Regions from separate parts of the Leifsonia sp. AG29 genome, predicted to be linked through region 1. Evidence: predicted binding sites of a transcription regulator. Region 1 holds the regulator's gene; each other region holds the start of a gene.

Region 1 (5,170 bases):
CGTCCACCTCGACGGTCGACTCGTTGTTGATCTCGATGCTCACTGGAGGCCCTTGCGGTCGCGGTCGGTCGGCATTGGTCGGCGGCCGCGGTCAGCGGCGCTTCGGGAGGTGGTCGCGGGGCGAGCCGCTGCGGCGCTCGGCGCGGTTCGCGAACTCGGCCGCCTGCTCGCGCTCGAACTGGCGGGCCTGCTGCTTCGCGTCGTACTCGGTGTAGGCGTCGACGATCCGCCCGACAAGGTTGTGGCGGACGACGTCGTCGCTGGTCAGCCGGGCGAAGTGGATGTCGTCGATGTCCTTCAGCACGCGAGTGACGAGCCGGAGGCCGCTCGCCGCGTTGGGGAGGTCGATCTGCGTGATGTCGCCCGTGACGACCATGCGCGAGTTGAACCCGAGCCGCGTGAGGAACATCTTCATCTGCTCGGGTGTCGTGTTCTGCGCCTCGTCGAGGATGATGAACGAGTCGTTCAGCGTCCGCCCGCGCATGTACGCCAGCGGCGCCACCTCGATCGTTCCCGCCGCGAGGAGCTTCGGCACCAGCTCGGGGTCCATCATCTCGTTGAGGGCGTCGTAGAGCGGGCGCAGGTACGGGTCGATCTTGTCGGTCAACGTTCCCGGGAGGTACCCGAGCCGCTCCCCCGCCTCCACGGCGGGCCGCGTCAGGATGATGCGGGTGACCTCCTTGCGCTGGAGGGCCTGCACCGCCTTGGCCATGGCCAGGTAGGTCTTCCCGGTTCCGGCCGGCCCGATGCCGAACACGATCGTGTTGTGGTCGATCGCGTCGACGTACTGGCTCTGCCCGAGCGTCTTGGGGCGGATGCTCTTGCCCCGGGCGCTGAGGATCGCCTGCCCGAGGACGTCGGCCGGGCTGAGGTTCAGATCGGTGCCGAGCATCCGGGCGGAGCTCGTGACCTCGGCGGGACTGAGCTCCTGCCCGTTCCGGACCATGAGGAGCAGCTCCTCCAGCAGACGGCGGGCCGCGTCGACCTGGGACGCCTCGCCGGTCAGGGTGATCTCGTTGCCGCGGACATGCACGTTCACCAGCGGATACTGCCGCTCCATCGTGGTGAGCAGCCGGTCCTGAGGCCCGAGCAGCCGGACCATCTGCACCCCGTCGACGCTGAGGCGCGCCTCGGCGCCACCGGTCTGCGGTGCGGGATCGCTAGTCGACAAGAGTTCCTTCCTCGAGGCCGCCGCGACCGGCGGTGCTCAGTACGTGCGCGTGGGCGTGGAAGACGGTCTGACCCGCCCCGGCGCCCGTGTTGAAGACCAGGCGGAAGTCGCCGTCGCCGTGCTGCTCGGCGAGCAGCCGGGCGGTGGCGACGAGCTCGGCCAGCAGCTCGGGGTCGCCCGCCGCCAGCTCCACCACGTCGCGGTAGCGGTCCGTCTTCGGGACGACGAGCAGATGGAGGGGAGCCTGCGGGTTGATGTCACGGAACGCGATGAGGCGCTCGCCGTCGTAGACGATGTCCGCGGGGATCTCCCCCGCGATGATCCGCGAGAAGATCGAGGGCTCTGCCGTCACCATGCCTCCATCCTATTCGCCCCTCCGTCGCACGATCAGCCCGTCACCAGCGTCGGAGCGCGGCGGCGAGGACCGCGAGAGCGGCGGGGCCCGCCGTGGAGGTGCGCAGCACGGTGTCTCCGAGCCGAACGAGCTCTGCACCGGCGCGCTGGAACGCGTCGAGCTCGGCCGGAGCGATCCCGCCCTCGGGGCCGACGACGATGACGATGTCCCGGCCGTCGGGAGCGACGCCCGTCAGCGGCCGATCCGCGTCCGGCTCGAGGACGAGGACGCGGGCGTGGGCAGCGAGCGCGGCCACATCGGTGGTGCTCGCCAATTCCGCGACCTCCGGCGTCCACGCACGGATCGACTGCTTGGTCGCCTCCCGGACGATGCTCGCCCAGCGATCGCGGCCCTTGGCGATCTTCGGTCCCTCCCAGCGGGACACGGACCGGGCGGCCGACCACGGCACGATGCGGTCGACGGCCAGCTCGGTCGCCGCCTGGATCGCCAGCTCGTCGCGGTCGCCCTTCGCCAGGGCCTGCACGAGCGTGATCCGGGGGGACGGCACGTCTGTGTGCGAGACGGTCTCGACCTCGACCGTGAGCTCGCTCCCCGTCGCGACGACGACCCGCCCGCCCGCGAGGAGGCCCCTCCCGTTGCCGATGAGCACCGACTCGCCGGCGCGCGTCCGGTTGACGGTTGCCGCGTGACGGGCTTCCGGTCCGGTGAGGGTGATCCGCCCGCCCGGCTCGGCCCGGTCGAGCTCCTCGCTCAGGTAGAGATTCGCCACGGCGCCGCTCAGAGGTTGAGGAAGCGATCGCGCAGCTTCGCGAAAAGCCCCTGCTGGAACCGGGCGAGCGAGGGCTCGACCGACTTGTGGCTGGCGGCGAACTTCTTGATCAGCTCCTTCTCCTTGTGGTCGAGCTTGGTCGGCGTGACCACCTGGATACCGACGCGGAGGTCGCCGCGCCCGGTGCCGCGGAGGTGCGTGATGCCGCGGTCCTTCACGGTGATGATGTCGGCCGACTGGGTCCCGGGCTTCAGCTCCAGGCGGATGTCGCCGTCGAGCGCCTTGACGGTCGCCGTCGTGCCGAGGATCGCGTCGGCCATCGAGAGCTCGAGCGTGCAGAGCAGGTCGTCTCCGTCCCGGCTGAACACGTCGTGGTGGCGCACCTTGATCTCGAGGTAGAGGTCGCCGTTCGGCCCGCCCGCGGGGCCCGCCTCGCCGCTGCCCGGCATCTGGAGGCGCAGCCCCGTCTCGACCCCGGCGGGGATGTCGACGGGGACGGTGCGGCGAGCCCGGACGCGGCCCTGCCCCTGGCAGGTCACGCACGGCGTGGCGATGATGGTGCCGTACCCGCGGCAGCTGCCGCACGGGCTCGACGTCATGACGTTGCCGAGGAGCGAGCGGACGGATCGCTGGATGCTGCCCGTGCCGTGGCAGATGTCGCAGGTGACCGGCTGCGTCCCCGGTGCGCAACAGGAGCCGTTGCAGGTCTCGCAGACGACCGCGGTGTCGATCTCCAGCTCGCGGTGGGTGCCGAAGACGACCTCGTCGAGGTCGACCTCGACCCGGAGGAGGGCGTCCTGGCCGCGCTCCCGGCGCGAGCGGGGGCCGCGCGTCGCGCCTCCGCCTCCACCGAAGAAGGTCTCGAAGATGTCGCTGAAGCCCGCGAAGTCCGCGCCTCCCGGGCCGGCGCCGAAGCCGCTCGGGCCGCCGAGGTCGTACTGCTGGCGCTGCTGCGGGTCGCTGAGGACGTCGTACGCGTGCGTCACGAGCTTGAACCGCTCCTGCGCCTCCGAACTCGGGTTGACGTCGGGGTGGAGCTCTCGCGCCAGGCGCCGATACGCCTTCTTGATCTCGTCGGGGCTGGCATCGCGGGCGACGCCGAGGACTTCGTAGTGGTCGGCCACGGGGGCTGTTCCTTCTTCTTTCGTTTCGTGTCTACTGATCGCCGAGAAGGCGGGAGAGGTACCGGGCGACGGCGCGCACAGCGGCCATGTTGCCGGAGTAGTCCATGCGGAGCGGGCCGAGGAGGCCGACGCGTGCGACGTCGGACCCCGCTGCACTGTAACCGCTCGAGAGCACGGATGCTTCCGTGAGGCCGAAGCCCGCGTTCTCGCGGCCGATGCTCACGGCGACGCCGTGCTGGTCGTGCGCCATCTCGTCGAAGAGCCGCAGCAGGACGACCTGCTCCTCGATCGCCTCCAGCACCGGGGTGATCGTGCCCGGGAAGTCGTCCTCCGTGCGCACGAGGTTCGCGGCTCCGGCCATGACGAGCCGCTCCTGGCGGTTGGCCGCGATCTGGTCGAGCAGCGCGTTGGCCACCGGCTCGACCAGAGGGCGCGTGCGATCGGTCAGGGCACCCGGCAGCTGGCGGAGGCGTGCTGCCGCGTCGGCGAGCGAGAGTCCGGCGACGGCGCCGTTGATAGCGCCGCGGATCTCGGCCACCTCGGTGTCGCCCAGCTCCGCGCCGAGCTCGATCACCCGCTGCTCCACCGCTCCGGAGTCGGTGATGAGGACGCTCAGGAGCCGGTGCGGCGACAGCAGCACCAGCTCGATGTGGCGGATGCGAGACCGGGCGACGGACGGGTACTGCACGAGCGCGACCTGGTTGGTGAGCTGGGACAGGAGGCGCACTGTTCGCGAGAGCACATCGTCGAGATCGACGGACTGGCCGAGGAAGGCCTCGATCGCGGCGCGCTGTGCCGGGCTCAGTGGGCGCGCCTCGGCGAGATGGTCGACGAACAGCCGGTAACCCTTGTCGGTCGGAACCCGCCCGGAGGACGTGTGCGGGGCCGCGATGAGCTCCTCCTCCTCCAGCTGCGCCATGTCGTTCCGGATGGTCGCGGCAGAGACGCCGAACGAGTGACGTTCGACGATGCTCTTCGAGCCGACCGGCTCCCGCGACGCCACGTAGTCCTGGACGATCGCCCGGAGCACTTCGAGACTGCGTTCCGAGACCATGCCCGCCTCCGTCCTCTTAGCACTCGTCGTTCTTGAGTGCTAATAGTAGCGCGCCACGCGGAGAGGACGATGATTGCACGCGGGGGCTCGCAGCAGTACTTTATGCGCACCGGTGGGACATCGACGTCCCGCGAGATCGGAAGGGCAAGGACCATGACCGACCCGAATCAGCCCGCACCCGGGGACGCCGCCGTCCCGCCGCAGCACCCCGGTGCGGTGCCTCCCCAGCAGCCGTACGGGGCTCAGCAGCCCGCCTACGGCACCCCGCAGCCGGGCGCTCAACCGCAGTACGCCGCCCCGGCCGGCGCACCGCTCGACGCCACGCAGGACAAGCAGTGGGCCTCGTTTGCCCACCTCGGGGGCATCCTGTGGTTCCTCCCGTCGCTCATCATCTGGCTCGTCTTCAAGGACCGCGGCCGGCTCACCGCCCAGGAGTCCAAGGAGGCACTGAACTGGCAGATCACCTGGATCAGCGCCTGGGTCGTCTCCCAGATCATCGGCATCGTCCTCGCCTTCACCGGCGTGGGATTCCTCCTGTTCGGCCTGCTCATCCCCTGGGCGCTCTACATCGTGAACCTGGTGTTCTCGATCCTGGGGTTCGTGCGCGTCAACAGCGGCGGCGCCTACCGGTACCCGATCAACTTCCGCTTCATCAAGTGACGGGGGGCTCTCGGCTCCTTCCCAGGAACGCGCATCG
Region 2 (5,170 bases), 790 kb from region 1:
GCGCCTCCGTCGAGGACGCTCGCGGCGCACGCCCACCGACACCCTGGCGATCACGACGCAGGAGAAGGTGCAGCTCGCCACGCAGGTCGTGCCCGCCGAGCCCGCGATCGTGCTCGCCGAGGAGAACAAGCTCCGCCAGGTCGTCACCAACCTCATGGGCAACGCCCTCCGCTACACGCCGGACGGGAGCCCGATCGAGATCGCCGTCCAGGTCGACCACCGCGCGCAGCGCGCGATCATCGAAGTGCGCGACCACGGCGAGGGCATCCCGCCGCAGATCCGCGAGAAGATCTTCCAGCGCTTCTGGCGGGCCGACACCTCCCGCGCTCGCGAGACGGGCGGCAGCGGCCTCGGACTGGCGATCGTCTCCTCCATCGTCGCGGCCCACAACGGCACCGTCGACGTGGTCGAGACGGCGGGAGGCGGCGCCACGTTCCGCGTGTCCCTCCCGCTGGCGGAGTCGCCGGCGGCGCCGAAGCCCATGGGGCAGTAAGCGGGTCGGTCCGAGCCGTCGGTGCGGCCGGTCAGAGCCGTCCGGCGACCCACTGGACGTAGGAGGCGACGGAATCGTCGTCGGCGGCCGGCGCGGTGAACTCGATCCACGCCCCGTGGACAACGGCGTCGACGGCGGTCGCGTCCGGAATCCCGGGAGCGGTGATGGTCCGCGCCAGCGTGGGGATCTGCTGCCCGCCGACCGTGATCGAGCCGGCATGCGCCTCCGTGTCCAGCGACACGACCTCGGCGCGGTACTGCTCGTAGGCCTGGGCGCCGTCGGCGATCACCGAGAGGGTGCCCACATGCCGCCCGGAACCATCGGTCCCGGCTCTGTAGTTGCAGAGCGTCATGCCGCGGGCGGTGAGTAGGGCATCCGTCTGGCGAAAGGACTCCTCGGCGCCCTCGCTCGAGACGGCGTCGAGCCCGAGCGCGTCCCGCACGCTGTCGAGCCAGGGCTGATCGGCGCAGGGCAGCGTTGGGGCCGTGGCCGCGACTTTCGCCGTCTTGTCGAACTGCGTGATCTGCGGGATCAGGGACTGGACGAACTCGTGGAAGCTCTTCTCGACGACGAGCCGGTCGCTCGCGTAGGCAGTGACGGCGACCCAGGACCCTCCGACGAGAACGTTGGTGTGGCACTCGTTGCCGGCGGCCGCGGTGCTCGGGCCGCTGCAGTCGCCTCCGAGGGAGACCCCGCCGTCGTAGTCGGCGCCGGCGGTCGCCGCGTCGGGGTGAGCGGCGGCGAGGCGCTTCCAGGCGTCGGCGGCCCCGGGGATCACGGCGACGGCGACACCACGAGGGGCCAGGGCGGCTTTGGAGGAGGCGGTGGCCCCAGGCGTGGCCGTGGGGGGTGCCGCGGGTGCTCCGGCCGTTGGTGAGGCGCTGCTCGCGGAGGCGGAGGGGCTCGCCGGGTCGGGGCCCCAGCCGCACCAACCGCCCCCGGACGCGATCACGGCGAAGGGCCCGCGCGCCGCGGCCGCGCTGAGGGCGGACCAGGGCTGCGCTTCGGGGTCGGCGGGGCCGCCGAGGAGCGTGGTCACGGCCTGCTCGGTGGTGAGCGAGGCGCAGTCGATCGCGGGTTTGGCGGGAGGGACCGAGCTCGTGGGCAAGGGCGACGAGCTGGGGGCGCCGAAGCCGAGAGCCGCGCAGCCCGACAGCAGGAGCGCGAGGGCGGCTCCGAATGCGGCGGCCACCGGCTTGCGTGTCATGCGTCCCTCCCAGCTTGGGACCGAGACTACGACATCGGGCCCTCCCTCCCGTCGAGGTGCTCGTACATGTCGCCGACACGCCGGGGCGGACCGCACCTGCGAGCACCTCGACGCAAGGAGCACGCGCGAGGGCGAACGCCGAGAGGGCGCCTCCCGAACGGGAGGCGCCCTCTGCAGTGCTACGGAGCGGGACTCAGAAGTCCATGCCGCCGGTGGGGTCGGCCGGGGCCGGAGCGTTCTTCTCCGGCTTGTCGGCGACGACGGCCTCGGTGGTGAGGAAGAGGCCGGCGATCGACGCGGCGTTCTGCAGCGCCGAACGGGTCACCTTCACCGGGTCGTTGATGCCGGAGGCCAGCATGTCGACGTACTCGCCGGTCGCGGCGTTGAGGCCATGACCCACGGGGAGCTCGCGGACCTTCGCGACCACGACGCCCGCCTCGAGACCGGCGTTGATCGCGATCTGCTTCAGCGGCGCCTCGATGGCGACCTTGACGATGTTGGCGCCGGTGGCCTCGTCGCCCGTGAGCGACAGCTTCTCGAACGCCGTCTTGCCGGCCTGGATGAGGGCCACGCCACCACCGGCGACGATGCCCTCCTCGACGGCGGCCTTCGCGTTGCGGACGGCGTCCTCGATGCGGTGCTTGCGCTCCTTGAGCTCGACCTCGGTGGCCGCGCCCGCCTTGATGACGGCCACGCCGCCGGCGAGCTTCGCGAGACGCTCCTGGAGCTTCTCACGGTCGTAGTCGCTGTCGGTCGCCTCGATCTCGTTGCGGATCTGCTGCACGCGGCCGGCGATCTGCTCGGGGTCGCCCGCGCCCTCGACGATCGTGGTCTCGTCCTTGGTGATGACGACCTTGCGGGCCTGGCCGAGCAGGTCGAGAGTGACGTTCTCGAGCTTGAGGCCGACCTCCTCGGAGATGACCTGGCCACCGGTGAGGATGGCGATGTCCTGCAGCATGGCCTTGCGGCGGTCGCCGAAGCCCGGAGCCTTGACGGCGACGGACTTGAAGATGCCGCGGATCTTGTTGACGATCAGCGTGGCCAGGGCCTCGCCGTCGACGTCCTCGGCGATGATCAGCAGCTGCTTGTTCGCCTGGATCACCTTGTCGACGATCGGGAGGAGGTCCTTGATCGAGGAGATCTTCTGGTTGGCGATGAGGATGTACGGGTCCTCGAACACCGCCTCCTGGCGGTCCTGGTCGGTGACGAAGTACTGCGACAGGAAGCCCTTGTCGAAGCGCATGCCCTCGGTCAGCTCGAGCTCGGTGCCGAAGGTGTTCGACTCCTCGACGGTGACGACGCCCTCCTTGCCGACCTTGTCGATCGCCTCGGCGATGATCTCGCCGATGGTGGTGTCGCCGGCGGAGATGGAGGCGGTGGCCGCGATCTCCTCCTTGGTCTCGACCTCCTTGGCGCTCGCGATGAGCTCCTCGGTGACGGCCTGGACGGCCTTCTCGATGCCGCGCTTCAGGGTGATCGGGTCGGCCCCGGCAGCCACGTTGCGCAGGCCCTCCTTGACGAGCGCCTGAGCGAGGACGGTCGCGGTGGTGGTGCCGTCGCCCGCGACGTCGTCGGTCTTCTTGGCGACCTCCTTGACGAGCTCCGCGCCGATCTTCTCGTACGGGTCGTCGAGCTCGATCTCCTTCGCGATGGAGACGCCGTCGTTGGTGATGGTCGGGGCGCCCCACTTCTTCTCGAGGACGACGTTGCGACCGCGCGGGCCCAGGGTGACCTTGACCGTGTCGGCCAGGGTGTTGAGGCCGCGCTCGAGGCCGCGGCGGGCGTCCTCGTTGAAAGCGATGATCTTTGCCATGTGTTTCTCGTCCCTCCCGGACGTCTGCGAAAGATTCCGATGATTAGCACTCGATCAGATGGAGTGCTAAAGCGATTCTGGCACTCGTGGCCGGAGAGTGCAAGACGAGGGGAGGCGGGACCGAACGGAGAAGAGCGCCGCCCCCTGGTGGGGCGACGCTCTTCTCGCGTGTCGTGCTGAAGCTAGGCCAGCCGAACCGACTCGGCCTGCGGGCCCTTCTGCCCGGTGCCGACCTCGAATACGACCTGCTGGCCCTCTTCGAGAACCTTGTAACCTGCCATGTCAATCGCGGAGTAATGAACGAAAACGTCCTGTCCCCCACCTTCGACGGTGATGAAGCCGTAGCCCTTCTCAGCGTTGAACCACTTCACGGTTCCGTTCGCCATGCATTACTCCTATTGCTGTGTCGCTCGCACGGTCCAGCGCCGCGCGTTGACTCCCGATACTAATGCTTGCAATACGTGGTTACGCCAGTGTTTTTCCCAATGCGTCGCCAATTCCGGCGGAACTTAAACACGCGCGTAACAAAACAAGAGGAACGGGGTCAGCCGCTGAAGTCGCTCCCGACCACGACGGTCAGATCGGCTCCGGTGTTCGCGAAGGCCTGGCTCTCCTCCACGGTCGCGCCCGGGAAGCTCTGAGCGGCCCCGAGCGCCGCGGCCTGCTTGGCGGGATCCGAGTAGTACACGGTCGTCTTCGCGATGTTGGTCTGATCGGCGTTCGCGAGCGCCCCGACCTTCCAGCCGGCCGCCTTCAGCTTCGCGGAGGCGGACGCCGCGAGCCCCTCGGTGGTCGTGCCGTTGAGGACGTTGACGGTGAGGCTCGGGTCGACGGTCGGCACGATCGTCGGGGTCGGCGTCGGAGTCGGCCCGATGGCCGTGGAGCCGGGTGCCGACGGGCCCGCCGCCCCGTGGAAGTTCACGCTGCCGTTCACGAGCGAGAGGCCGAAGATGCCGGCGGCGATGAGCACCGCTGCGGCGAGGGCCGCCCAGCCGACGACGATCCAGCCCCGGCCCCGGGGGCGCGGAGCCCGGTGGGCTCCGACGCGCTGCAGGTCGCCGGGGATGTCGTCGAACCGGTCGCGGGGGAACTTCTCTGCCATCGTGGGGGTGGTCCTTGTGGGTGTCAGTCGCCGGACGGGAGCGTCCGCGAGCGGCGTGCGGCCAGTCGGGTGTCTCGGAGGCGGAGCAGCCGCTTCACGAGCATGGGGTCGTGCCGTAGCGCGGCGGGACGGTCGATCAGGGCTCCGAGGAGCTGATAGTACCGCGCTGCCGACAGGCCGAACTCCTCGCGGATGGCCTGCTCCTTCGCCCCGGCGTGACGCCACCACTGGCGTTCGAACGCGAGGATGGCGGCGTCCCGTTCGCTCAGGCCGTCGTCTCCGGCGGAGGCTCCGCGATCGTGTGCTGCTTGAGCCACGAGCACCGCCTTCCGTCGCCGTCTCCGTCGGCCCGGTCGCTGCTGGGCAGCCGCTCCCGCGCTCGCGCCTCATCCTAGGATGCGCCTGCTGGATGTTCGCCGCTTGGCGGCGGCACGTCGCCGGACGGCGGTGGGAACAGTCCGCCCAGGAGGGCCGTTTAGGGTTGACGATGGACGAGAGGAATCGCATGGACTACAAGGTCTCGAAGACCGACGAGGAGTGGCGCACGGAGCTCAG
Region 3 (5,170 bases), 930 kb from region 1:
CGAAGACCAGCTCGCCGGGCGACTCGGTTGTGCCGGCGAGCAGCGAGCCGAGCATGACGCTGTCGGCGCCGGCGACCAGCGCCTTGGCGATGTCGCCGGAGTACTGCAGACCGCCGTCGGCGATCAGCGGGACGTTCGCGGCACGAGCGGCGAGGGACGCCTCGTACACCGCCGTCACCTGGGGGACGCCCACGCCGGCCACCACGCGGGTGGTGCAGATCGACCCCGGGCCGACCCCGACCTTGACCGCGTCGGCGCCCGCGTCGATGAGCGCCTGTGCTCCGCTCCGCGTCGCCACGTTGCCGCCGATGACGTCGATGTGGGAGGCGCGGGGTTCGTGCTTGAGCCGCGAGATGATATCGAGCACGCCTTTGCTGTCGCCGTTCGCGGTGTCGACGACGATGACGTCGACGCCCGCGTCGACCAGGGTCATGGCGCGCTCCCACGCGTCGCCGAAGAAGCCGATGGCGGCGCCCACGCGCAGGCGGCCCTCGTCATCCTTCGTGGCGAACGGGTACTTCTCGCTCTTGTCGAAGTCCTTGACCGTGATGAGGCCGCCGAGCTTGCCCTCGGCGTCGACCAGCGGCAGCTTCTCGATCTTGTGCTCGGCGAAGATCGCGACCGCCGAGTCCGGGTCGATGCCGACCGGCGCGGTGATGAGCGGCTGGCGCGTCATCACGTCGCGCACCTTGGTGGTCGAGCGCTCGAACGGCGAGACGAACCGCATGTCGCGGTTCGTGATGATCCCGACGAGCGTGCCGTCGGGCTCCACGACCGGGAGCCCGCTCACGCGGAACTGGCCGCACAGCAGGTCGACCTCCTCGACCGTCGCGTCGGGGGTCGTGGTGACCGGGTTGGTGATCATCCCCGACTCGGACCGCTTGACCTTGTCGACGTGCGCCGCCTGGTCCTCGATGGAGAGGTTGCGATGGATGATGCCGATGCCGCCCTGGCGGGCCATCGCCACGGCCATGCGCGACTCCGTCACGGTGTCCATGGCGCTCGACAGGAGCGGGGTCGCCATGGTGATGCGCTTGGTCAGACGAGTGGAGGTGTCCGCCTCGCTCGGGATGACGTCGGTGTGCCCCGGGAGCAGCATCACGTCGTCGTAGGTCAAACCGATGAAACCGAACGGATCCGCCTGATCCATGTCACCCCTTTGAGGTCGCGCGTGTGTGGATGTCTCATGGTAACGGCTGAAGCCTGGGGAGTATTCCGGCCTCATCCGTCCCGGGAGGGGCGGAGGGGACGCTACTCGACCGGCGCCAGGTCGAGCTCGGCCTGCCGCCGCCCCTGCCGCGCGGCGACGATCATGTCGACGCTCAGGATGAGGAGCGCGAGCCACACGATGGCGAATCCGACCCAGCGCTCCGGAGGCATCGCCTCGTGCAGGACGACGACGCCGACGAGGAACTGGATGAACGGCGCGAAGTACTGGATGAAGCCCATGTACACGAGCGGGAGGCGACGGGAACCAGCGGCGAAGAACAGCAGCGGCACCGCCGTGATCACGCCGGCGCCCGCGAGCGCCACCGTGTGCCAGACGCTGACGGTGCCGAAGGTGATGCCCGCGGTCATCGCGACGATGACGAGCTGGACGATCGCGACCGGCGTGAGCCACAGCGTCTCGAGGGTCAGCCCGGAGACCGCGTCGACGCGGGCGCCGACGCGCTTCTTGATCAGGCCGTAGAAGCCGAACGAGAAGGCCAGCAGCAGGGCGATCCACGGGAACGCTCCGTAGCCGACCGCGAGCACGATCACCGCGACGACGCTCACGCCCACAGCGACCCACTGGGCGACGCGGAGCCGCTCGCGCTGCACGATCACGCCGAGCAGCACGGTGACGATCGGGTTGATGAAGTAGCCGAGCGCCGCCTCCACGACATGACCGCTCACCGTGGCGAGCACGTAAGTCTGCCAGTTCACGTAGATGAGCGCGCCCGCGGCGCCCATGGTGAAGAAGGTGCGCCGGTCGCGGAGCAGGGCGGCGAAGGGGCGCCACGCTCGGGTGGCGGCGATGACGATCGCGCAGAAGACCAGCGAGAAGAGGACGCGCCAGGCGACGATCTCCCACGCGGAGGCGGGAGCGAGCGCGATGAAGTAGATCGGGAGGAAACCCCACAGCACGTACGCCGAGACGGCGTAGACGAGGCCGGAGGTGCGGTGCTCCGTCAGCGGCTTCCCGGTGGGAGCCGACGACGTCTGGGATCGCTGTGACACTCCTGAGACTCTACCTCCGACTCACGACACGCACCGGAGACGCCGGAGGCCCCGGACGCGACGAGCGCGCCCGGGGCCTCCGGGGAAGGGGGTGTGTCAGCGGACGACGACCGCGAGGACGTCGCGCGCCGAGAGGACGAGGAAGTCCTCGCCGCCGACCTTGACCTCGGTGCCGCCGTACTTCGAGTACAGCACCTTGTCGCCGACGGCGACGTCGAGCGGCACGCGGTTGCCGTTGTCGTCGATGCGGCCGGGGCCGACCGCCACGACCTCGCCCTCCTGGGGCTTCTCCTTGGCGGTGTCGGGGATGACCAGACCGGAGGCAGTGGTCTGCTCAGCCTCGACCTGCTTGATGACGATGCGATCCTCGAGCGGCTTGATGGAGACCGACACGGTTGACCTCTTTCCTGTGACTAGCACTGGTGTGAACCAAGACTGATTAGCAAACTCGCACTGAGAGTGCTAACACGAGTCTAGGGGGTGGATTAGCAGTCTTGCAACGTGAGTGCCAAGGGTAGCGTGGAGGCATGGAACGGTCCGAACTGGTCGAGCTGCTCAGCCCCGAGGGCCTGCGCCTCCTCGACTCGCTGCCTCCCTATCACAGCGAGCGCGACATCCTCCGGATCGTCTCGGATCTGCGGAAGGCCGGGCACTCCCCGGCCCTCGTCGCCGCCGTGCTCACGCAGTCGAAGCTGCGGCGGAAGGGCGCGGCGAAGTTCGGCGACTTCGCATCACGCATGCTGTTCACGGAGGCTGGACTCGAGCAGGCAACGCGGCTCCCGGTGGCCGCGCGTCACGCCGGGCGCTTCCGTTCGGCGGGGCTCACCCGCGTCGCCGACCTAGGCTGCGGCATCGGCGGGGATGCCCTGGCGCTCGCGGCGCTCGAGCTGGAGGTGACCGCCGTCGAGGCGGACGAGGTGACGGCGGCCATCGCGGCGTTCAACCTCGCGCCGTTCCCGACGGCCACGGTGGAGCACATGCGGGCCGAGGAGGTCGACCTCCGGGCGATCGACGGCGTCTTCCTCGATCCCGCACGCCGCAGCGCGGGGCACACGAACACGGAGCGGCTCACCGATCCGGACGACTACACGCCGTCGCTCGGCTTCGCGTACGAGCTCGCGACGGGTCGTTCGGTCGGCCTGAAGCTCGGCCCCGGCTTCGACCGCGACCTCATCCCCTCGACCGCGGAGGCCCAGTGGGTGTCGGTGGACGGGCAGACGGTGGAGCTCGGCCTCTGGTTCGGGGCTCTGACGCGGCCGGGGATCCACCGCGCCGCACTCGTCGTCCGTGGCGACTCAGCGCACGAGCTGACGGCCGAGTCGGACAGCGAGGACGCCGAGATCGGACCGCTCGGCGAGTACCTGTACGAGCCCGACGGCGCGGTCATCCGCGCGCGCCTGATCGGCGACCTCGCCCGGAGCATCGGCGGGTGGATGCTCTCCGACCGGATCGCCTACATCACCGCCGATCGGCCGGTCGAGACGCCGTTCGCCGCCGGGTTCCGCATCCTGGAGCCTCTCCCCTATGCCGAGAAGGACCTCAAGCGCGCCCTCCGTCAGCGCGGCATCGGCACGCTGGAGATCAAGAAGCGGGGTGTGGACGTCGACCCGGCGACGCTGCGCAAGCGCCTGGCGCTCGACGGAGACCGCCCGGCGACCCTGATCCTGACCAGGGTCGCCGGGCGGCACACGGCGCTGCTCGCGGAGCGGATCGGCTCCTAGCCTCCGTAGTTGTAGACGTTGTTCGAGATGTTCGCGAAGATGACCGCGAGCACGATCCAGGAGATGATCGCAAGCGCCACGCTGACGAACCCGAGGATGATGCCCGTCAGCCAGAAGCCGCGGGCCTGAGGCTCGCGGTTGCGGCCGATGAATCCGAGGATCACGCCGGCGACGCCGAACAGGAAGCCGATCCCCCAGACCAGGCTGAGGACGACGCCGATGATGCCGCCGACGAGGGAGAGGATGCTCAGGATGGGCGACTTCGCGGCGGGCTGGCCGTACGGCTGGGCGTAGCCCGGCGCCGGCTGGCCGTAGGCGGGCTGGCCGTACGCCTGCTGGCCATACCCGGGTGCGGGCTGCTGGCCGTACCCTGGGGCGGGCGGCTGGCCGTACCCGGGCGCGGGTGGCTGCTGGCCGTACGGCTGGCCCGGGGCGGGCTGCGGCGGGGCCGGCTGACCCGGCGCGGGCGGCTGCTCGTACGAGGGAGGCGGAGGGGGCACAGCCCCGGGCTCTCCGGGAGGAGGAACAGCGCCCTCCCGGGGTTCGTTGTCCGCGGGGACGTTCGGATCGCTCATGGGGACCCTCTCCTTCTGGCGCAAGCTCGTTCGTCAGAGCTTCCTGAGAAAACGCTGTAACGCCTCCATGGTGACAGCGGCCCCGGAGAGTGTCAACGTCCCCGTCAAGGCCGTGCCCCCTCAGCCGGCGACCTGGATGTCCGTCACCGGGAGGGTCGAATCCGCGCCGAAGCCGAGCCCGCTCGGCGCGTGCCCGGCCATGATGAGCTGCGCCCCGAGCGCCGCGATCATCGCCCCGTTGTCGGTGCAGAGCGACAGGGCCGGGATGCGGAGCTCGACCCCCGCCTCGGCGGCGCGCTGGACAGCCAGCTGACGCACGCGTGCGTTGGCGACCACGCCGCCGCCGAGCAGCAGGCGGGGCACGTCGTGGTCGCGGCAGGCCGCGATCGCCTTGCTCAGGAGGACGTCGGCGACCGCCTCCCGGAAGGATGCGGCCACATCGGCCACCGGCACCTCCTCGCCCGCGTCCTGGCGCTGCTCCACCCAGCGCGCGACGGCGGTCTTGAGGCCCGAGAACGAGAAGTCGTAGCGGTGCCGCTCGAGATCCTTCGGCTTCGTCAGGCCGCGCGGGAACCGGATCGCGCGGGGGTCGCCGTCCGCCGCGACGCGGTCGATCTGCGGTCCGCCGGGATACGGCAGGCCGAGCACGCGGGC

What was found. The regulator HrcA, encoded in region 1, represses chaperone genes, less so after heat shock. The targets are predictions, from matches to a motif close to TTNGCACTCGNNNNNNNCGAGTGCNAA.
Region 2: a site for HrcA is predicted at 3,557-3,583, ahead of groL (chaperonin GroEL). Genes of this name have one in related genera too.
Region 3: a site for HrcA is predicted at 2,706-2,732, ahead of groES (co-chaperone GroES). Genes of this name have one in related genera too.

What each region holds. Positions count from the first base shown of each region.
Region 1 is NZ_VMSF01000001.1:1,553,040-1,558,209, reverse strand. It holds gene ybeY (rRNA maturation RNase YbeY) at 1-43, opposite strand, end outside; gene FPT20_RS07540 (PhoH family protein) at 92-1,102, opposite strand; gene FPT20_RS07535 (histidine triad nucleotide-binding protein) at 1,161-1,526, opposite strand; gene FPT20_RS07530 (16S rRNA (uracil(1498)-N(3))-methyltransferase) at 1,567-2,295, opposite strand; gene dnaJ (molecular chaperone DnaJ) at 2,304-3,419, opposite strand; gene hrcA (heat-inducible transcriptional repressor HrcA) at 3,451-4,473, opposite strand; gene FPT20_RS07515 (DUF4870 domain-containing protein) at 4,627-5,133, shown strand.
Region 2 is NZ_VMSF01000001.1:2,341,071-2,346,240, forward strand. It holds gene FPT20_RS11240 (sensor histidine kinase) at 1-493, shown strand, start outside; gene FPT20_RS18115 (hypothetical protein) at 525-1,700, opposite strand; gene groL (chaperonin GroEL) at 1,894-3,513, opposite strand; gene FPT20_RS11255 (cold-shock protein) at 3,696-3,899, opposite strand; gene FPT20_RS11260 (LytR C-terminal domain-containing protein) at 4,058-4,615, opposite strand; gene FPT20_RS11265 (DUF3263 domain-containing protein) at 4,639-4,938, opposite strand; gene msrB (peptide-methionine (R)-S-oxide reductase MsrB) at 5,121-5,170, shown strand, end outside.
Region 3 is NZ_VMSF01000001.1:2,483,235-2,488,404, forward strand. It holds gene guaB (IMP dehydrogenase) at 1-1,150, opposite strand, end outside; gene rarD (EamA family transporter RarD) at 1,252-2,220, opposite strand; gene groES (co-chaperone GroES) at 2,317-2,613, opposite strand; gene FPT20_RS11960 (THUMP-like domain-containing protein) at 2,748-3,941, shown strand; gene FPT20_RS11965 (DUF4190 domain-containing protein) at 3,938-4,516, opposite strand; gene tsaD (tRNA (adenosine(37)-N6)-threonylcarbamoyltransferase complex transferase subunit TsaD) at 4,637-5,170, opposite strand, start outside.